3 regions of the Qipengyuania sp. 902 genome follow, and region 1 is predicted to be linked to each of the others. Evidence: predicted binding sites of a transcription regulator. Region 1 holds the regulator's gene; each other region holds the start of a gene.
The links. Region 1 encodes LexA, which represses DNA repair genes until DNA is damaged. Its sites were predicted from a motif close to GTTCCNCNCTTGTTCT; they were not measured.
Positions count from the first base shown of each region.

Region 1 (7,210 bases):
GATCGGAGATCATCTCGTTCCACTGCGCCACCCAGCCGACGGTGCGGGCGAGGGCGAAGAGCGCGGTGAACATCGTGGTCGGGAAACCGATCGAATTCAGGATGATGCCCGAGTAGAAGTCGACGTTCGGGAAGAGCTTCTTTTCCTTGAAGTAATCGTCGTTCAGCGCGAGTTCCTCGAGGCGCAGGGCCGTTTCGAACACCGGATCGCTGACATTAAGTGCCTCGAACACTTCGCGGAGCGTCTTTTGCATCACCGTCGCGCGCGGGTCGTAGTTCTTGTACACGCGGTGGCCGAAGCCCATCAGGCGGAACGGGTCGTTCTTGTCCTTCGCACGCTCGATATAATGCGGGATCTTGTCGGGCGAGCCGATCTCCTGAAGCATGTTCAGCGCGGCTTCGTTGGCGCCGCCATGCGCAGGCCCCCAAAGGCAGGCGATACCCGCTGCGATGCAGGCGAACGGGTTCGCGCCTGACGAACCGGCAAGACGCACGGTCGAGGTCGAAGCGTTCTGCTCGTGATCGGCATGGAGGATGAAAATCCGGTCCATTGCCTTCTCGATCGCCGGGTGAATTTCATACTCCTCGGCCGGAACGCCGAAAGTCATGCGCAGGAAGTTGCCGGTGTAGCTCAGGTTGTTGTCCGGCTGCATGAAAGGCTGGCCGATGGCATACTTGTAGGCCCAGGCCGCGATCGTCGGCATTTTGGCTATAAGGCGGTGGCTGCTGATCTTGCGATGCTCGGGATCGGAAATGTCGGTGCTGTCGTGATAGAACGCCGAGAGGGCACCCACCACGCCGCACATGATCGCCATCGGGTGCGCGTCGCGGCGGAAGCCCTGGTAGAACTGGCGCAGCTGGTCGTGCAGCATGGTGTGGCGGGTGATGGTATAGTCGAAATCGTCCAGCTCTTCCTTGCCCGGAAGTTCGCCGTTCAGGAGCAGGTAGGCGACTTCCATGAAGCTGGAATGTTCGGCCAGCTGGCCGATGGGATAACCGCGGTGCAGCAGGACGCCTTCTTCACCATCGATATAGGTCAGCGCGCTTTCGCAGCTGGCGGTGGACTTGTAGCCGGGATCGTAAGTGAACTTGCCGGTGCCACCGTACAGCTTGCGGATGTCGATGACATCGGGGCCGACGCTGCCCTGAAGTACGGGGAATTCCTGGGTCTGGTCGCCCAGATCGAGAGTTGCCTTGTTGTCGGCCACGCGTGTCTCCTCAACGGTTTCCGTCTGGCCCCGGGGCGTCGGCGGCTTGCGCATCGATCCGCGCGAGCGCTTCTTCCTTGCCCAGAAGGACCAGCACATCGAAAATGCCGGGGGACGTGGTCGTCCCCGTCAATGCTGCGCGCATGGGCTGCGCGAGCTTGCCGAGACCCAGTTCGAGCTGCTCGGCATACGATTTCGTAGTGGCTTCGAGAGCCTCGATTGTCCAGTCATTTTGCACATGCAGCATTTTCGACAGGCCAGCGAGCCGCTGGCGCGCTTCGTCATCAAGCAGGCCGGCCGCCTTTTCGGTCATGCCGAGAGGCCGTGTGGCGAAAAGAAATTGCGATCCTTCAACGAGTTCGTTGACAGACTTGGCGCGCGTTTTAAGGACCGGCATTGCCTGCTCGAGCAAGTCGACATCTGAGTCATCGCCCAGCTTCTCGGCCACGATGCGGGCCAGTCGCGCATCATCGGCCTCGCGGATGTAGTGCCCGTTCAGGTTTTGCAGCTTCTTGATGTCGAACCGGGCCGGGCCCTTGCCAACTCCATCGAGGTCGAACAGCTCGATCGCTTCCTCGCGGCTGATCTCCTCACGGTCGCCGTGACCCCAGCCGAGGCGCAGCAGATAGTTGAACAGCGCTTCCGGCAGCACGCCTTCTTCGTCGCGATAACCTTCGACACCGACGGCGCCGTGGCGCTTCGACATTTTCGCGCCGTCCGGACCGTGGATCAGCGGCACGTGAGCATAGACCGGATCGGGCCAGCCGCCTTCGATCGCGTCCATTGCGCGGATCACGGGGAGCTGGCGGAAGGCGTTGTTGAGGTGATCGTCGCCGCGGATAACGTGAGTGACACCCATATCGTGATCGTCGACGACCACCGCGAGCATGTAGGTCGGCGTACCGTCGGCGCGGAGCAGGACGTAATCGTCGATCTCGGCGTTCTTCACGGTCACCGGACCCTGGACGGCATCTTCGATGGTCGTCTCGCCCTCGGTCGGCACTTTAAGGCGGATAACGAAGGGCGCCCCTTCGGGAGCCTCGCTCTCGTCGCGGTCGCGCCAGCGACGGTCGTAGCGCATCGGTTGCTTGGCTGCGCGCTGGTCGGCACGCATCTGCTCTAGTTCCTCGGGCGTGGCGTAGCATTTGTAAGCATGGCCGGCTGCGAGGAGCTGGTGCGCCACTTCGGCATGGCGTTCGGCGCGGTCGGACTGGAACAGCGGCGCATCGTCGAAATCGAGGCCTAGCCAGTCGAGCCCCTCGATGATCTTGTCGATCGCGTCCTGCGTACTGCGCTTGCGGTCCGTATCCTCGATCCGCAGGAGCGTGCGGCCGCCGTGGTGCCGGGCGAATAGCCAGTTGAACAGTGCCGTGCGGGCCCCGCCGATATGCAGGTATCCTGTGGGCGAAGGGGCAAAGCGGGTTACGACCTGTCCCTCGGGCGTTCCACTATCGCTTGCCATTGGCTCTCGCTTCCTTTCAAACACTTGCATGGCGACGCGCGGGACGCCTTCGGTACCGATGGGGGGGACGGACGGAGGATCCGTGCAGGCTGTGCCGCGCCCTTGGCGCATGCGCGGCCTGATGTCCAGAATTGCGGATCGCTGCGAGACGGGTTTGGCGAGTGCCGGATTCGACCGCGGACCGTGGCTGGCAGTTGCCTTCGGCGGCGGGATCGGCCTGTGGTTTCTGCTCGATACGCCATGGCAATGGTCTGCGGCGATCGCTGGACTGGTGCTGGTCGCCCTCGCAGCACTCGCCGCGTGGCGCGATCGTGACGAGCGCGCCTACCTCCTCGCCGCGACTGTCGCCACGTCGCTCGTCCTCGCGGCAGGGATCGGGCTGGTCTGGGCAAGATCGGAATTGATCGGGGCAGAACCGATCGAACGACCGGCATTCGAGCGGCTCGACGCCCGCATTCTCGAGCGCGAGGACCAACCCGCACGTGACCGCATCCGCCTCGTACTGGCGGCTCGCGATGCCGGGGACGGAATCGCCAAGGCCTATCGCGTCAATGTGCCGCTGGATCAAGCGGATAGCGGGCTGCGGGAGGGCGTACGCGTCGGGCTGTCCGCGCGCCTCATGCCGCCTTCGCCGCCAATCGTACCGGGTGCCTACGACTTCGCGCGACGGGCCTGGTTCGATGGCTATGCAGCCACCGGCAGCGTTGTGGGGGATATCGAAATTGTAGAAGAGGCCGGCGGGGGCGGCGGCGAAGGCTGGATTGCGCAGGTTCAGCGGCACCTCTCGGCGCATGTTCGCGACCGTCTCGACGGCGCTCCCGGCGCGATCGCGGCGACTCTCGCCAGCGGCGATCGCGGGGCGATTTCCGAAGCGGACGAGGTGGCCATGCGCGATTCTGGTCTCACGCATTTGCTGTCGATCAGCGGTCTCCACGTGAGCGCGATCATCGCCGCGACCTATCTGATTGCGCTCAAGTTGCTGGCCCTGTGGCAATGGCTTGCGCTGCGGGTCCGTTTGCCGATTGTCGCCGCGGCAATCGCTGCGCTTGCCGGGATCGGCTACACGCTTTTGACCGGGGCTCAGGTGCCGACGGTGCGTAGTTGCATCGGCGCACTTCTGGTCCTGACGGCTCTGGCGCTTGGGCGCGAGCCGCTCTCTTTGCGCCTAGTCGCAGTGGCGGCAATTTCGGTGCTATTCCTGTGGCCGGAGTCGTTGGTCGGGCCGAGCTTCCAGATGAGCTTTGCCGCCGTGCTAGCCATCGTCGCGCTGCATAATGCGAAGCCGTTTCGCGAATTCCTTGCGCCACGAGAAGAAAGCGGCCTGCGCCGTTTCGGCCGCCGGGCGTTGATGCTGTTCCTGACCGGCTTTGTCATCGAGCTCGCACTTATGCCGATCGTCCTCTTCCATTTCCACCGGGCGGGGATTTACGGGGCGGTCGCAAATCTGTTCGCGATCCCGCTGGTGACCTTCGTCTCCATGCCGCTGGTGGCACTGGCGCTGGCGATGGACGTAGTCGGGCTGGGGGCGCCGGCTTGGTGGCTGGTCGGCAAATCGCTCGATGTGCTGCTGTGGATCGCGCACCTCGTTTCGGCTCAGCCGGGTGCCGTGAAGCTCGCGCCCAAGATGCCGATGGCGGCGATGGCGATATTTGTCCTTGGCGCGCTCTGGTTAGCCTTGTGGCATGGAAGAAAACGGCTTTGGGGCGTGATTCCCGTCGCCGTCGCTTCCTTATGGATGTGGGCGACACCCGCCCCGGACATCGTGATAACGCGTGACGGGCGTGATGTTGGTATAGCGAGCGCTGACGGTCGGCTGCTTGTTTTGCGGGACAGCGAGGGCAGCTACGCCCAGCAAAACCTGCGCGAAATCGCAGCGCTCGACGGGGAGCCCGTACCTTTAGCCGAATGGTCGGGCGCTCGGTGCAGCCGGGATTTTTGTAGCTTACGTATCGATAGGGATGGTCGAGAATGGGACGTGCTGATTGCGCGAAGCCGCGAACTTATCGAGGAGCGAGCGCTTGCCGCCGCCTGCGACAGGTCCGACATCGTCATCGCTGATCGCTTCCTGCCGCTCTCATGCAAGCCACGTTGGCTCAAGGCCGATCGCCGGTTTCTCGAGCGGGAAGGGGGTACCGCCATTTACCTTGCCGAAGAGCGTATCGATACCGTCGCCGAAGGGCAGGGCGAGCACGGTTGGTTCCGCCCTCTCGTCCGGCGGAACGCGGGCTCCCAATAAAAACAACCTCTGAAAGAAGAGGGGGCGCAGCCGACGCCGCGCCCCTCTCCCAAACCAAACCTATCTCGTCGAGCGTCAATGGTAGCGCCGTAGCAAACCGGCAAGCTTGCCTTGAACCTTCACTCGATGGGATTCATAAACCTGCGGTTCGTAGGCCCCATTCGCAGGATCGAGGCGGATTCGCCCGCCATCGCGGCGCAGATATTTCAGCGTAGCTTCTTCGTCATCGACAAGCGCCACGACGATCTCCCCGTCGCGAGCGGTATCGGACCGTCGCACGAGTGCGAAGTCGCCATCGAAGATTCCTGCCTCGACCATCGAGTCGCCCGACACTTCGAGCGCGTAATGCTCGCCGGGCCCAAGCAGCGCGGCAGGAACAGGCATGCTCGCCTGGCCCTCGATCGCTTCGATCGGCGCGCCAGCCGCGATTCGGCCATGGAGCGGCACGTCGATGATGTCGTTCGCCGGTTCCGGGGCGACGGGTTTCGCCGTTACCGTAGCCGCCGTGGTCGCGCCGGTATCGTTCGCAGGCTTGGCCTGGCCGGAGCCTGTCACCGCATCTTCGGGCAGTTTGACGACCTCGAGCGCGCGCGCCCGGTTGGGCAGGCGACGGATGAAACCACGTTCTTCGAGAGCGGAAATCAGGCGATGCACGCCGGATTTGCTCTTGAGGTCGAGCGCTTCCTTCATTTCTTCGAAACTGGGTGAAATGCCGGTCTCCTCCAGCCGTTGCTGGATGAAGCGGATCAATTCGTGCTGCTTGGCTGTCAGCATATCTGCGCAACTCCCGTGCCGCCTGTTCACAACCCTGTGAACGAATGTGGAACAATTAGGCAACGGATATCAGCAAGTCAAGCAATTCAGCCGTTTCGGACCTTTCTTGTGGAGAACAGGCGTTCGCGATACGTGCCGGAGCTGAGTCAGCCTTGGAGCAGGGTACGCGTCGCAGCGACGACATCGGCCTGCCGCATCAGACTTTCGCCGACGAGGAAGCTACGGACGCCGCCGCGCGCGAGGCGCTGGCAATCGGCATGCGTCGCAATGCCGCTCTCTCCGACAATAAGGGCGTGCTCAGGGGCGAGGGCTGCGAGCCGCTCGGTGGTCGCTAGTTCGGTGGTAAAGGTCCGCAGATCCCGATTGTTGACACCGATGAGCCGCGATTGAAGCGCTTGCGCGCGTTCCAGCTCGTGTTCGTCATGGACTTCGACTAACACGTCCATCCCGCGCTCAATCGCGGCCGCTTCGATCTCGCCCATCACGCCGTCGTCCAGCGCGGCAACGATGATGAGTATCGCATCAGCGCCGAGCGCGCGGGCTTCAGCGACCTGCCAGGGGTCGACCATGAAGTCCTTGCGCAGGACCGGCAGATCGCAAGCCTCGCGCGCTTCGACCAGATAGTCTTCGTGGCCTTGGAAGTACGGGGCATCGGTCAGGACGGAGAGACAGGCCGCACCGCCCCTGGCGTAGTCACGAGCGTGCTGCTCGGGGCGAAAATCCTCTCGGATCAGACCCTTGGATGGTGAAGCTTTCTTGATTTCGGCGATCAGGCCGAAGCCATTTTGCTGCGCGCATTCCAGTGCGGAGCGAAAGCCACGCGGCGGCGTTTGGCCCGTGGCTCGCACATCGAGCGAATCGAGCGAATGCTTCTGCATACGCTCGGCCACCTCGCCACGCTTGGTTTCGCAGATCTCGACCAGCTTGTTCATTGCGCGATCGCGATCCAGTCCGCCAGCAGTTGCCGGGCAGCGCCGCTATCGATTGCGTCGCCAGCCATTTCGGCACCAACCGTCCAGTCCTCGGTTTTGCCTGCCACGATCAGCGTCGCGGCGGCGTTGAACAGCACGGCGTCGCGATAGGGTCCGGGCGCCCCGAGCAAGAGCGCTTCCAGTGCCTTCGCATTGTGCGACGGATCGCCTCCGCGGATCGCCTCGACCGGTGCGTGGGGCAGGTTCGCCTGTACGGGATTTACCCGCCGCATCTCGAAATCGTTGCCGGTCACATCGGCCAGCTCGTTTCCACCCGCAAGGCTAAGCTCGTCCAGCCCCTCGTCGCCAGAAGCGATAAAGGTACGCTCGGTGCCGAGCTTGGCTTTTGCCGCTGCGTAGATCGGCACATAGGCCGGGCGCGCAATCCCGATCAGCTGGCGTTTCACGCCTGCCGGGTTGGACAGCGGCCCCATCAGGTTGAATATCGTGCGAACGCCGAGCTGTTGGCGGATCGGCTGCATCCGCCCCATTGCTGGATGATGGTTCTTTGCGAAGAGGAAGCAAATTCCTAGTTCGGCCAGCGACTTCTCGGCGGTTCT
Region 1 is NZ_JBNJLJ010000002.1:247,654-254,863, reverse strand. It holds gene ACSH0F_RS06325 (citrate synthase) at 1-1,207, opposite strand, end outside; gene gltX (glutamate--tRNA ligase) at 1,218-2,669, opposite strand; gene ACSH0F_RS06315 (ComEC/Rec2 family competence protein) at 2,791-4,905, shown strand; gene lexA (transcriptional repressor LexA) at 4,981-5,679, opposite strand; gene trpC (indole-3-glycerol phosphate synthase TrpC) at 5,826-6,611, opposite strand; gene trpD (anthranilate phosphoribosyltransferase) at 6,608-7,210, opposite strand, start outside.

Region 2 (7,210 bases), on a different contig from region 1:
TGTTGAGCAGGTAATGGTAAAGCGAGCGGGTCGCGCCGATGGTCGCGCCATTGTCGGATTTGGCGGCCATCACCAGCCGCGCCTCGCCTCGCAGAGCGGTCTGTCCGATCCGCCGGAGCATTTTCTTCGAGGGCGAGAAATAGGCCATCACCATGTCGAGGCAGTCGCCCTTCTCGAGATCCTCCGAAACGCAGCGCGCCCAGCTGGACAGGCCCTTGGTCGGCCCGCCGATCAACAGGCGTACTGGCCCTTTTGGCGGGCTCCACTTGGTGACCTTGCTAACGATGGAGCGAAACTGCGCGCGCGGCTGTGCCACCCAGTCGGCCAGCTCGTCCCACCAGGCAAGGAGCTGCTCGACCGCCTGGCCTTCCAGTTTCACGCCCAGATCGTGCCAGCCGTTCGCTTCCGGGCCTTCGAAATAGGCCTTTTCGATATTGAAGCCGCCGATCATCGCGACTTTTTCGTCGACGATCGCCATCTTCTGGTGATTGCGGATCAGCGCGCGGCGCGACCATTTGGCCATGAAGCGGTCGTATTGCCCGCCGACTTCCTTGAAGCCATCGAAGAAATCTTCGGCCACGTCTTCGCCGAAGCCGTCAACGATCAACGTGACCGAAACCCCGCGCCGGGCCGCTTCGACCAGCGCATCGCGAACACGGGTGCCGATCTCGTCGTCGACGAACATGTAGTAGAACAGCCTGAGCGAGCTTTGCGCGCCGTTTATCATCTCTACCAATGCTTGGAGCCGATCTTCGCCTGCGGGGTAGATGGTGAGGCTATGCCCCTGCGCTTCGACATGGAAGGGCTCGTCGTCCTGCCAGACAACCTGCGCATCCTGCTGCGCGTAGTGTTGATCGCTCCCCATGCGCTACCGGCCTAGAACGGCTGGCGGCGCGGCGCAATTCCTTGACGAAAAGCCGCGCCGCACCTATGTCGCGCTCTTTCCCGGAATCACTTGATTTGCATCGGAGTGCCCCATGGCGCGCGTTACCGTCGAAGACTGTGTAGATAAGGTCCCCAACCGTTTCGATCTCGTCCTGCTGGCTGCCCAGCGCGCGCGCGAAATTTCCGGCGGTGCGGAACTGACCATCGATCGCGATCGCGACAAGAACCCGGTCGTCGCCCTGCGCGAAATTGCCGAGCAGTCGGTCAAGCCGAAGGACCTGCAGGAAGCAGCGGTCACCAATCTGCAGAAGATCCTGCCGGACGACGATGACGAGATCGATGAGGTCGGCTCGCTCAGCCAGTCGGCCGAAGCCCTGCGCATCACCGCTTCGGCGCCGACCCGCTCCACCTCGATCGGTGCCGATTACGACGGCTGATTGCAGAATACAGTGTACGAATGAAAAGGCCGCCTCATGGGCGGCCTTTTTCGTTTGGAGGTTATTGCCCGCGCCCGGTTTCGGCCTGCAATTCGTCGATCAACTTAGATGCGTCGGCCTTGGTCAACTCGGGATCGTAGCGATCAGGGCAACCGGCTTCTTCGCACAGGGTCTTGAGATAGCTTGCTTGCGCGCCGGTCATGCGTTCATCGCCGGTGGTCCAGTTGTCGGGATCCTTCTCCGCATTGGAGACGGGGTCGGTCTTGGGACGTTCGGCTGGCTTCGTTGCAGTCATGATGGAATTCTCCTTTGCCGAACCAACAGCGATGTTCCCAAAATGTTCCTGTTGAAGTTGAGGGATGACCTGCGGCCCGCGGTTTCTTATGACGGGTGCCGGAGGTGGGCATGAGCGAAATCGGTGACGCATTCGGCACGGCCGTAGAGGGCGGCCTGTTTGCAAAAGCGGTCGGCAAGAGCAGCCAGGCCCAGCCCGAACACCGCGAGCTGGAGGACGGGCATTTCACGGAAGGTGCCTGCCTCAATTGCGGCACCGAGCTGATTGGCAGTCACTGCCACTCCTGCGGGCAAAAAGCGCATCTGCACCGCACGCTCGGCGCATTCATGCACGATCTGCTGCACGGTGCGCATCATTTCGAAGGCAAAACGTGGAAGACCTTGCCGATGCTGGCGTTCAAGCCCGGCGAACTCACCCGGCGCTATATCGAAGGCGAACGCAAGCGCTTCGTCAGCCCGATGGCCCTGTTCCTGTTCTCTATCTTCCTGATGTTCGCCGTATTCCAGGTCGTCGGCCTGACCGCGCCGAGCGATATCGATCAGGCAGGCTTTTCCGCGCGGGCCAAGGCGGTCGAGGCGAAAGCCGCCCTCGAGCAGGAACGCGGTGCACTCGGCGACAGCAATCCCGAGCGCCTTGCCGAGATCGACGACCAGATCGACGGTTTGGCCACGGCCATCGAAGCCATTGATGCCGGCGAGAACTATGCTTTCCGCGACAAGGAGGGAAACCGGCAAAGCCAGTCGATCAACCTGACCGGTATCGATCTGATCGATCAGGGGATCGTGAAAAAATGGCGCAGCAACCCCGGCCTCATGCTCTACAAGCTGCAGGCCAACAGCTACAAATTCAGCTGGCTTCTGATCCCGCTATCGGTGCCCTTCGTGTGGCTGCTCTTCTTCTGGAAGCGACGCTTCGGAGCATACGACCACGCAATCTTCGTGACCTATTCGATCGCCTTCATGTCGCTGCTGTTCATCGTGATTTCGGTGCTGGTGAAGATCGGCGCGCCCGAATGGCTTTACGGCACGATGATCGCCTTCGTTCCTCCGATACATATCTACAAGCAATTGCGCGGAGCCTACGACTTGCGCCGCAGATCGGCGATCTGGCGACTGACGGTGCTCATGGTGTTCATCAACATCGTCGCCGTTCTTTTCCTGCAACTGCTTCTTCTGCTGGGAGCGTTCTAGTCCCGCGCCGGTTCGCCGCCGGTAATCGGGGCGGGTCCGGGTTCCTCGGTGTCGCCAGCTTCCAAATTGTCGTGCAAGTTTGCCGCTCCCTCGCTCACCGCGTCGGAGGCTTCGATCGCCCCTTCCTCGATCGCTTCCCCGGCAACTTCGAGGTTTGCCTGCGCATCGTCCTCGGCGAGATCGGCCGTACGCGCGGCATCCTGCTGGGTTTGCTCGGAGCAGGCAGTGACGCCCGTGAGAGCGACGGCGGCAAGGCTGGCTATGGCGAGACGGTTCATGGCGATTTCCTCATAAATCCTGGTGTTCTGGCCCTATAACGCGCGAATTGCCTTTCGCGTTTCCGGGGAGGCCGGGATCGGCAGGGATATTCGCGGATCAGCGCGGCCCTTCACAAAGCAAGTGTGCATGGAAAAAGGCTCCGTCCCTGGATCAGGAACGGAGCCTTCTATGATGTTTGCTGAATGCCAAAAACGCCTGGCAATCTGTCGGCGGATCAGCCCGGCTGCGGCGCAGCCCCGCCGCCGAACTTCTTGCCGGCTTTCGGGACTGCAGCCCCGGCAGACGGCTTGACCGAAATCGGCCCCTTCGGCTCGTCCGGACGGTTGAGCTTGCCGTCCTTCATCAGCTGATCGATCTCTTTGCCGGTCAGCGTTTCGTATTCGAGCATCGCCTGGGCGAGCAGGTGGAGTTTATCTTCCTGCTCGGTCAGGATGTCGGTCGCGCGCTTCAAGCCCTCTTCCACCAGCCGCTTGATCTCTTCGTCGATCAGCTTATTGGTTTCGGCGCCCGACATCGTCCGCGCGGTCTGGCCCATGCCGAGATAGCCTTCCTGGCTCTGCTCGTACTGCAGCGGGCCGAGCTTGTCGGACATACCCCATTTGGTGACCATGTTCTTGGCAAGGTCGGTGGCGTACTGGATGTCGCCCGACGCGCCGCTCGAAACCTTGTCGTGGCCGAAGATGATCTCTTCCGCCACGCGGCCGCCCATGGCGACGGCGAGGTTCGCATGCATCTTGTCGCGGTGATAGGAGTAGCTGTCCCGTTCCGGCAGGCGCATGACCATGCCCAGTGCGCGTCCGCGCGGAATGATGGTTGCCTTGTGGATCGGGTCCGATGCCGGCTCGTTCAGCGAAACCAGCGCATGGCCGGCCTCGTGATAGGCGGTCATCTTCTTTTCGTCCTCGGTCATGACCATGGAGCGACGTTCCGCGCCCATCATGACCTTGTCCTTCGCGTCCTCGAATTCCTGCATGGCGACGAGCCGCTTGTTGCGGCGCGCGGCCAACAGCGCAGCTTCGTTGCAGAGGTTCGCAAGATCTGCGCCCGAGAACCCCGGAGTGCCCCGCGCGATCGTGCGCGGGTTCACGTCGGGAGCCAGCGGCAGTTTCTTCATGTGGACGGCAAGAATCTTCTCGCGCCCGTCGATGTCCGGCACCGGCACCACGACCTGGCGGTCAAAGCGGCCCGGGCGCAGCAGAGCGGGATCGAGCACATCGGGGCGGTTGGTCGCCGCGATGATGATAATGCCCTCGTTGGCCTCGAACCCGTCCATCTCGACCAGCAGCTGGTTCAGCGTCTGCTCGCGCTCGTCGTTCGAGTTGCCGAGGCCATGGCCACGGCTACGACCGACGGCGTCGATCTCGTCGATGAAGAGGATGCAGGGCGCATTCTTCTTTGCCTGCTCGAACATGTCGCGCACACGGCTCGCGCCGACGCCGACGAACATCTCCACGAAGTCAGAACCCGAAATCGTGAAGAAAGGCACGCCTGCCTCGCCTGCAATGGCGCGGGCGAGCAGCGTCTTGCCGGTCCCGGGCGAGCCGACCAGCAGCGCACCCTTGGGAATCTGGCCGCCCAGTTTGGAGAAGCGGCTGGGGTCTTTCAGGAACTCGACGATTTCTTCCAGTTCCTCCCGCGCCTCGTCGATACCGGCAACGTCGTCGAAGGTCACCTTGCCCTGGCGTTCGGTCAGCAGCTTGGCCTTGGACTTGCCGAAGCCCATCGCGCCGCCAGCACCGCCACCTTTCTGAACCTGGCGCAGCGCAAACACCGCGATGCCGAGGATCAGGATGAAGGGCAGGATCTGGATCAGCGCATAGAGCAGGATATTGCCGCTATCGGCTTCCTTGCCCGTATATTGCACTCCGTTCTCGTTAAGCAATTCGGTCAGCGATCCATCGTCGGGGACGCGCATGGTCGTGAACGCTTCGCCGTTTTTCATCTCACCGGTAATCTGGGTGTCCGAGATCTGCACCGAGGCGACCGATCCTTCGGCCACCTTGCTGCGGAAGTCGGAATAAAGGATCTGCGCGCCGCTGCCCTGGCCCCCGCCACCGAAGGCGGACACCACCATCAGCAGGGCAAGGAAGATACCGCCCCACACCATCAGGCTTTTCACCCACGGGTTCGGGCCATTACCCTCGGGCTCGGGCGGAGTGTTCTGGTCGCTCATGCGCGGAATCCTTTCATCGCCGGTAATGTAGGATCGCTGCGGTGAATGGCAAGTTGACTGCGCCCGCGATATTTTCGCTCTCAGGCAGAGAGATGCTCGATCACATTGGAAGTCATCGCCGTCTCGCCGCTGCTCTCTTCCTCGTCGGAGGCGTAGTAGTAATAGGTGCCCCCTCCGATCGCCGCGATGCCGAGCGCCAAGGCGATCAGCATGACGACGCCGTCGCGCACTGTCAGCGCCAGGCCGATCGCGGCAATCGCCAGCATGGGTCCGCTACTGGCAAACGGAAGGACTTCGAGCGGCGGGACGGTCATGCACAGCAAGATCACCACAAGCGCGGCGATCTTGACCCACACGCCCTGCGTCATCGGTTTCAGCCGCCCGTGGCTGTGTTCGTCGAGCCAGTGCGCGATGCCACGCAGCTTGGCGATGCCCTTGTGCAGTTTCTTGCTTTCGACCGCCCGGTTCTGGAGAAAGCCGGGCATCCATATGTGCTCCTTTCCGATGAGGAGCTGCAGGGCCACGAGCGCGATCAGGGCGGCCAGGAAGGTCGGAACGCCGGGAATACCGCCCACCGGAGTTAGCTCGAGCAGCGCCGACAGCATGATGAACGGGCCGAAGCTGCGCCCGCCAAAATCGTCGAGCACGTCGCTGATACAGACCTTGCCCGACTTCGTCGTCAGGTCGTCGAGCTGTCCGAGAACTTCCTCGACGCCCTCGGGCTCCTCCTTGCTCATCCTGCTCTCCTCAGCGCCCATAACACGCAAGAAGCGAAAAAGTTGTTCGCTGTCAGGTAGCTGCGGACTTCAACAAGGCCGAACGCTCGCACCGGCAGACGGTTTCGCCGCGCTGGTTGATCGCCTCGTGCACGAAAGTGACGATGCCCGATCCGGGCCGCGACTTGCTTTCGCGCAGGCCGATCACCTCGCTCGTCGCATGCAGGGTATCGCCGATGAACACGGGCTTGGGCATCACCAGCTTGTCGTAACCGAGATTGGCGACCAGCGTGCCGAGCGTGGTGTCTCCGACGGAGAGTCCCACCATCAGCGAGAAGGTGAAGGTGCCGTTGACGAGGATCTGGCCGAACTCGCTTGCCTTCGCCGCCTCGGCATCGAGATGCAGCGGCTGCGGATTGTGCGTCATGGTGGTGAAGAGCAGATTGTCCGTTTCGGTGACGGTGCGCCGAATCTCGTGCTCGATCCGGTCACCCACCTGCCATTCGTCGAAATGCCGGCCCGCCATCAGCTATGCCCCATCACGGCTTTCACTTCGAGGAAGTCGTGGAAGCCCCACTCGCCCCATTCGCGGCCGTTCCCCGACTTCTTGTAGCCGCCGAAGGCCGCATTCATGTCGTAGCCGCCATTGATCGCAACCCGGCCTGCGCGGATGCGCTTGGCGAGACTGCGGGCCTGTTCGATATCCTCGCCGGTGATTGCGCTGGCGAGGCCGTATTCGGTGTCGTTGGCGATGCGGATCGCATCGTCGTAGTCCTCGTAACCGATGATGGTCAGGACCGGCCCGAAGATTTCCTCGCGGGCGATGGTCATGTTGTTGTCGACATCGGCGAAGACAGTGGGCTTGACGTAGTGGCCGGTCTCCAGCCCCTCGGGCTTGCCGGGGCCGCCTGCGACCAGCGTCGCGCCTTCCTCGATACCCTTTTCGATCAGGCCCTGAATCTTGTCCCACTGCGTGCGGCTGACCACCGGACCGATGGCGGCATTGCCCTTGGGATCGCCGGGCATCACGCCCTCGGCGGCTTCCTTGGCGGCCGCCTTGGCCTCTTCCATGCGCGCATGCGGCACCAGCATGCGGCTCGGCGCGGTGCAGGTCTGGCCCGAATTGCCCATCATGCCGACGGTCCCCTTTGCGACCGATTTGGCGAAAGCGCTGTCGTCGAGCACGATATTGGGGCTTTTCCCGCCCAGTTCCTGCGCCACGCGCTTGACCGTGT
Region 2 is NZ_JBNJLJ010000001.1:374,608-381,817, forward strand. It holds gene ACSH0F_RS01790 (phospholipase D-like domain-containing protein) at 1-865, opposite strand, end outside; gene rpoZ (DNA-directed RNA polymerase subunit omega) at 978-1,322, shown strand; gene ACSH0F_RS01800 (DUF3072 domain-containing protein) at 1,384-1,617, opposite strand; gene ACSH0F_RS01805 (DUF3667 domain-containing protein) at 1,728-2,807, shown strand; gene ACSH0F_RS01810 (hypothetical protein) at 2,804-3,085, opposite strand; gene ftsH (ATP-dependent zinc metalloprotease FtsH) at 3,301-5,259, opposite strand; gene ACSH0F_RS01820 (exopolysaccharide biosynthesis protein) at 5,340-5,996, opposite strand; gene ACSH0F_RS01825 (MaoC family dehydratase) at 6,049-6,501, opposite strand; gene ACSH0F_RS01830 (aldehyde dehydrogenase family protein) at 6,501-7,210, opposite strand, start outside.
Region 2: the regulator LexA is predicted to act here: its motif matches at 1,651-1,666, upstream of ACSH0F_RS01800 (DUF3072 domain-containing protein).

Region 3 (7,210 bases), 270 kb from region 1:
GCAAATCTTCCTCGCCGCCTTCATGGCGTTGCCCGCTCGCGCCAACGTGCCGCTGTCGGCGCTGGTCACCTTCATCACCAACCCGTTCACCTTCCCGATCTGGGCGGTTATTGCCAACCGCGTCGGCGCATTCATCCTCGAGGTCGATCTCGACGTGACCGGCGGTGCTGCGCAGGATGAAATCACCAGCGGGCGCTGGGCGTGGCTGGTCGAAATGTTCGAAGGCGTCGGGGTGACGGTGCTGGTGACGATTTTCGGGTTCGTCGTTCTGGCCGTCGTGGGTGCGGCCATCGGCTATCTTCTCTCAAGTTTCGTCTGGCGTTTCATTGTCGCCGGCAAGCGCCGTCGTCGACTACGCGCAGCCGAACGCCGGATGGACGAGCGCTTGGCGGAGGACGGCGAATGACGCCCTCCGACGACACGACCATAGCGCGCCTCCCACCATTGCCGTTGATTTTCGGTGTGCTGGGCGCCTGCGTGCTCTCCATCGTACTGGTCGGACTGGTCGGCGGAGAAGCCGTGGTCGCGATAGCCTATGGCGGCGCGCTGGTCGCTTTCCTGCTCATGCTGCTGCTCGCCGCGCGATTGAGGACGGGGCCGGTTGAGCAGGCGGACGGTGTTCCCGACTGGTCGGTTACCGCGGCCGCAGTCGAAAACAGCAAGCGGGCGGTCGCCATCACCGACCGGGCCAACCGGCTGATTTGTGCCAACTCGTCCTATGAGGACTGGTTCGGGGAGGCCGTTCCGCCGCTGGAAGTCGGCTTCGCGCCGAAATCCTCCGAACGCTTGATGATCGCCGCCCGCGAGGCCTGGCGTGACGGGCATGCGCGCATAGATCTCCTGACTATCGGAGGTGTCGAAAAGCGATTCCGGCTCGATGTCGACCGGGCGGGGCGAGGCGAGGACTATCTCGTCTGGCGCTTCGGCGAGATCGTCCAGGAACGCAGCTACGACGGGCTGGCAGAGCGGGTCGAAGGGCCCTTCGGGGAAGTCATGTCGCGCGCCGGGCTCGAACTCGCGATGGTCGCACCCGACGGTATCGTGCAGGCGGCCACCGTGGGCCTGGCAGAGCGAGCCACGGGCGATGCTGCTACCTCGCTGGTCGGCATGGAATTCGTCCAACTGCTGCGCTCGGACGACCGCGACCGCATTTTCTTCGCGCGCGAAGGCCAGCAAGGCTCACCGCAAACGTTGGTCCATGTCCCGCTGGAATTGCAGCGCGGCAATCGCGCGAAGGATGCCGACCAGGCGCCGTCGCTGATGCTGCTGATCGACCGGACCGTCGGGATCGGCGGCGGCTTCGAAGGGAATGGCAAGGCGGCGATCCCGCAGCTCGAGGCGTTGCTGGCGGCGCTCCCGCTGGGCCTTGCGCTGACCGATCGCGACGGGCGCTTCCTGTTCGCCAACGCGGCCTTCCTGCGCGCTGTCGAGCGCGAGGAGCAGGGCTTGCCGCAATTCCCCTCCGATCTCGTCGTGCGCGAAGATAAGGCGGCGATTGCCGACACCGTGCGCCGCTTCGCCAAGGGCGCGAGTTCCAGCGGGGACATGGCGGTGCACCTCGCGGGCAACAAGGACGAGCCGGTCTCCATCGGCCTCGCCGGGATCCGCGGGCTGGGCGATGCCGCCGTGCTGCTGTCGATTACCGACTCCACGGAGGAGAAGCGCCTGCGCCGCCAGGTCGCGCAAGCCACCAAGATGCAGGCGGTCGGCCAGCTGGCGGGCGGCGTCGCGCACGACTTCAACAATGTGCTGACCGCGATCATCGGCTATTGCGATCTCATGCTGCTGCGCCACACGCCCGGCGACAGCGATTACGACGACATCCAACAGATCAAGGCCAACTCCAACCGCGCAGCCAGCCTGACGCGTCAGCTGCTAGCCTTCAGCCGCCAGCAGACGCTGCTGCCGGTAGTGCTCCAGCTGCCCGACGTGGTCAGCGAGGTCAGCCAGCTCCTGAAGCGCCTGATGGGCGACAAGATCGAATTCGTCGTGCGCCACGATCGCGAGCTCGGCCCGGTGCGTGCCGACCCGCAGCAGCTCGAACAGGTCATCATCAACCTCGCCGTGAACGCGCGCGATGCGATGCAGGCGCATGCGGCGAAAAGCGGCAAGCAGGATTGGAAAGGTCGCCTCACGCTCGCAACGCGGCGCGTGTCCGCGCGCGATGTGCGCAAGATGGGCAGCGACATCATGCCGGCGGACGATTACACTGTCCTCATCGTGCAAGATACGGGCGGCGGCATCCCGCAGGACCTCATCAGCAAGATTTTCGAGCCATTCTTCACCACCAAGGAGCAGGGGAAGGGCACGGGCCTCGGCCTCTCGACGGTCTACGGTATCGTCAAGCAGTCGAACGGCTTCATCTTCGCCGACAATGTGCGCGGGTCCGACGGCAACACCACCGGCGCGCGCTTCACCATCTACCTGCCGGTCCATAGCGGCGAACTGCCGGCCGTGATGCGGCGCGAGGAAGAGGCGGAGCCCAAGGCCAGCGAATGGTCCGGCGGGGGAAAGCTGCTGCTGGTCGAAGACGAGGATATGGTCCGCGCCGTCGCCGAGCGGGCGCTCGTGCGCGCTGGCTATACCGTCACCACCGCCTCTGACGGCGAAGAAGGGCTGGCCGCCATCGCCAACGGGTCGGACAATTTCGACCTCATCGTGTCCGACGTGGTTATGCCCGCGATGGACGGCCCGGCGATGGCCCGCGCGATCCGTCGGGTTAAACCGAAGATCCCGATCCTGTTCATGTCTGGCTATGCCGAGGAACAACTGCGCAACGATATCGACATCAACAACATGTATTTCATCGCCAAGCCCTTCAGCGTTCAGCAGATCAACGCCAAGGTCGCCGACGTGCTCGCTGCTCAAAGCGGGAGTTAGGGATCGTTTTCCAGCTCAAGCTGAACAAATCGCGAAAAAAATTCCGTTCCCTACTTGTTCTTTGAGAACAAACCAGATACATCACGTTCCAGTTGAAGAGTCGAAGGGCGGCTCTTTGCAAGCGCAGGAGGTGATGTCATGGCGGCCAATCTGAAGCTGGTAGAAGGAAAGCAAGTGGACGCAGACCGTCAGAAGGCACTCGACGCCGCGCTCGCACAGATCGACCGTGCGTTCGGCAAGGGCTCGGCGATGAAGCTGGGCTCGAAGGAAGCGATGAATGTGGAGGCGATTTCGACCGGCTCGCTCGGTCTCGACATCGCCCTCGGCATCGGCGGCCTGCCCAAGGGCCGCGTGATCGAAGTTTACGGTCCCGAAAGCTCGGGCAAGACGACGCTGGCGCTGCATGCCATTGCCGAGGCCCAGAAGGCCGGCGGCACCGCCGCCTTCGTCGACGCCGAACATGCGCTCGACCCGGTCTATGCCAAGAAGCTGGGCGTCGATATCGACGAGCTGATCGTATCGCAGCCCGATACGGGCGAGCAGGCGCTCGAGATCACCGACACGCTGGTGCGCTCGAATGCGATCGATATTCTCGTGGTCGACTCGGTCGCCGCGCTGGTGCCGCGCGCCGAGATCGAGGGCGAGATGGGCGACAGCCATGTCGGCCTGCAGGCGCGTTTGATGTCACAGTCGCTGCGCAAGCTGACCGGCTCGATCAACCGCTCTAAGTGCATGGTGATTTTCATCAACCAGCTGCGCATGAAGATCGGCGTGATGTACGGCAATCCGGAAACCACGACCGGCGGCAACGCGCTGAAGTTCTACGCTTCGGTCCGCCTCGACATCCGCCGCACCGGTCAGATCAAGGACCGTGACGAAGTGGTCGGCAACTCGACCCGTGTGAAGGTCGTCAAGAACAAGGTCGCCCCGCCGTTCAAGCAGGTCGAATTCGACATCATGTATGGCGAAGGCATCTCCAAGATCGGCGAGATCCTCGACCTCGGCGTGAAGGCCGGCGTGGTCGAGAAGTCGGGCAGCTGGTTCAGCTACGACAGCGTCCGCATCGGCCAGGGCCGTGAGAACGCCAAGACCTTCCTCAAGGAAAATCCAGAGATGTGCGCCAAGTTGGAAGCCGCAATCCGCGGCCGCACCGACGAGGTGGCCGAAGAGATGATGACCGGTCCGGACGCGGAGGAGGACTGATATCTCTTCAAGCGGGAGCGCGCCTGCCCATCCCCCGGGCCCGCGTGATAGCCGGACTGTCCCCCGGCGCTCCCGAATGAACGGAAAGCCGGTGCGCGCCTCCCTTGGCCGCACCGGCTTTTCCGTTTCGACTGCTTATTCATCTTAGCGCTGCTGGCGAGCCGCTTGCGCCTCGCCTAGGGTCTCGGGCGAATCGATCTGCCGGCTAAGTTCGCAACGCTGGCGCGCAGGAGAGAGCCGATGACCATCACCGTCCACCATCTCAACAACAGCCGTTCGCAGCGCATACTCTGGCTGCTCGAAGAGCTGGGCGCCGATTACGAGATCGAGCACTACCAGCGCGACGCGGAGACCAATCTCGCACCGCCCGAACTCAAGCAGCCGCATCCGCTCGGCAAGTCGCCGCTGATCGAGGACAACGGCGTCCGCGTCGCCGAAAGCGGCGCGATCATCCAGTATTTGTGCGAGCGCCACGGCGGCGAGAGCTGGCTGCCCGAAACGTCCGGCGAAGACCATGTGCGCCATCTCGAATGGATGCAGTTCGGCGAAAGCAGCTTCTTCGTTCCTGTCATGCTCAAGATCATGGCCGGTCGGTTAGGCGCGGGCGCCGCACCGATCATGCCCCGGATCGAAGAGCAATTCGCAGCGCATGTCGCCTTCATGGAGGACGGGATCACCGAGTCCGGCCATTTCGTCGGCGACGACTGGACGGCCGCCGATGTCATGATGAGCTTCCCCGCCGAGATCTCCGTCATGCAGGGCTATGGCGAGAAAGCACCGAAGACCGTGAGATTCGTCGAGGCCGTCCATGCCCGCCCCGCGTGGCAGCGCGCGCGCGAGCGTGGTGGTACCTATTTCGCCTGGTAAGGTCCCTCTTTCGGGTCACTTGAGTTTGCGTCGTCCAGCCTTCAAAGCGGGCGCAGTTTCAGGGCTCCACTTCGGATATACGGATAAATATAATGAAAATTGCAGTTTTCGGCCTCGGCTACGTCGGGTTGTCCAACGCCATCATGCTCGCCAAGCACAATGCGGTGGTCGGCTGCGATATCGTGTGCGAACGCGTGGAAAAGCTGAATGCCCGCCGTTCTCCGATCCAGGACGAACTTATCGAAGAATATCTCACTCACGACGATCTGGACCTCGGTTTTACGACCGATTTCGACCACACGATCGATGGTGCCGAATTTGCCGTGGTGGCCGTGCCGACAAATTATGATCCGGAAACCAACTTTTTCGACACTTCGGCGGTCGACAGCGTGATCGAGAAGGTCAGCGCAGCAAGCCCGGACACGGTGATCGTCATCAAATCGACCATCCCCGTCGGCTATACCGCGGAGGCGCGGCAGAAGTTCGACAGCCAAAATGTCATTTTCAGCCCGGAATTCCTGCGCGAGGGCAAAGCCCTTTACGACAATCTCCACCCTTCGAGGATCATTGTCGGTGAACGTTCGGAACGAGCGCAGCAGTTTGCCGATCTTTTGCTGGAGCCAGCACTTGAAACCGATGTCCCGGTTCTTCTTACCGACGCGGAAGAGGCGGAGGCTATCAAGCTTTTCGCCAACACCTATCTTGCGATGCGCGTCGCTTTCTTCAACGAACTCGACAGTTACTCTTTGACCCGCGGGCTCGATACGCGGCAGATCATCGATGGCATCGGCCTCGATCCACGCATTGGCTCGCATTACAACAATCCGTCCTTCGGCTACGGCGGTTATTGTTTGCCAAAGGATACGAAGCAGCTTCTTGCGAATTACTCGGAGGTGCCGCAGAACCTCATTCGGGCAGTCGTCGATGCCAATCGCACAAGGAAGGATTTCCTCGCCGACCGGATCATTGGCCAGCGGCCGAAGACAGTTGGCGTGTTCCGTTTAGTCATGAAGGCCGGGTCGGACAATTTCCGTCAGTCTTCCATTCAGGGGATAATGAAACGTATCAAAGCGAAGGGGATCGAAGTCGTCGTTTACGAACCCGTAATGGAAGAAGATACCTTCTTCGGTTCGCGCGTCATGCGCGATCTCGACGAATTCAAGCGAGAAGCTGAAATCATCGTCGCGAACCGGCTCGATCCCGAGCTGGAGGATGTGCGCGACAAGGTCTTCACCCGCGACCTCTTCGGGGCAGACTGATGCCTGAGCATCGCACGGCGCTGGTCACCGGCTCGGCCGGCTTCATCGGCTATTTCCTATGCAAGCGGCTTCTCGACGACGGATTCACGGTCGTCGGCATCGACAGCATGTCGGACTATTACGATTCCCGACTGAAGCACCGGCGACAAGCAAATCTTCTGCAGAACGGCGGGTTCCGAGCTGTGAATGAGCCTATCGAGACGCCCGGCCTGTTTGCCGATCTGATGAAGGAGAGCCAACCGGACATCGTCGTCCACCTCGCCGCGCAAGCCGGTGTACGCTATTCGATCGAAAATCCGCGAACCTACGTGGAAAGCAATTTGCTCGGTACTTTCGAGTTGCTCGAGGCGGCCCGCGCGCATCCGCCGCAACACATGCTCCTCGCCTCGACCTCGTCCGCCTACGGCGCGAACACCGAAATGCCCTATCGCGAAACGATGAAAACGGATCACCAGATGTCGTTTTACGCCGCGACGAAAAAGGCAAACGAAGCGATGGCGCATTCCTACGCCCATCTTTTCGATCTGCCGGTGACGATGTTTCGCTTTTTCACGGTGTATGGGCCGTGGGGGAGGCCCGACATGGCCCTGTTCAAATTCGTCCGGGCAATGCTGCAAGGGCAACCGATCGACGTTTACAATCATGGCCGGATGATGCGCGACTTCACCTATGTCGAGGACCTGGTGGAGGCGATCCGTCGCCTGATCGATGTGCCGCCGGTTCGCGCGGAAGAGGGGGCGGAGATCGCGGCGCACGACAGCCTGTCCCCGGTCGCACCGTGGCGTATCGTCAATATCGGTAACTCGGCGCCGGTGCAGTTGATGGACATGATCGAAGCGGTCGAGGACGCGCTGGGCATTTCGGCCGACAAGAACTTCATGGAGATGCAGGCAGGTGATGTGCCGGCAACATGGGCCGATACGCAGTTGCTGCAATCGCTCACGGGCTATGTGCCGCAAACCGATATTCGCGACGGTGTCCGACGCTTTGTCGAATGGTAC
Region 3 is NZ_JBNJLJ010000002.1:522,622-529,831, reverse strand. It holds gene ACSH0F_RS07620 (DUF2062 domain-containing protein) at 1-406, shown strand, start outside; gene ACSH0F_RS07615 (response regulator) at 403-2,880, shown strand; gene recA (recombinase RecA) at 3,019-4,083, shown strand; gene ACSH0F_RS07605 (glutathione S-transferase family protein) at 4,324-4,950, shown strand; gene ACSH0F_RS07600 (nucleotide sugar dehydrogenase) at 5,043-6,209, shown strand; gene ACSH0F_RS07595 (NAD-dependent epimerase/dehydratase family protein) at 6,209-7,210, shown strand, end outside.
Region 3: the regulator LexA is predicted to act here: its motif matches at 2,926-2,941, upstream of recA (recombinase RecA).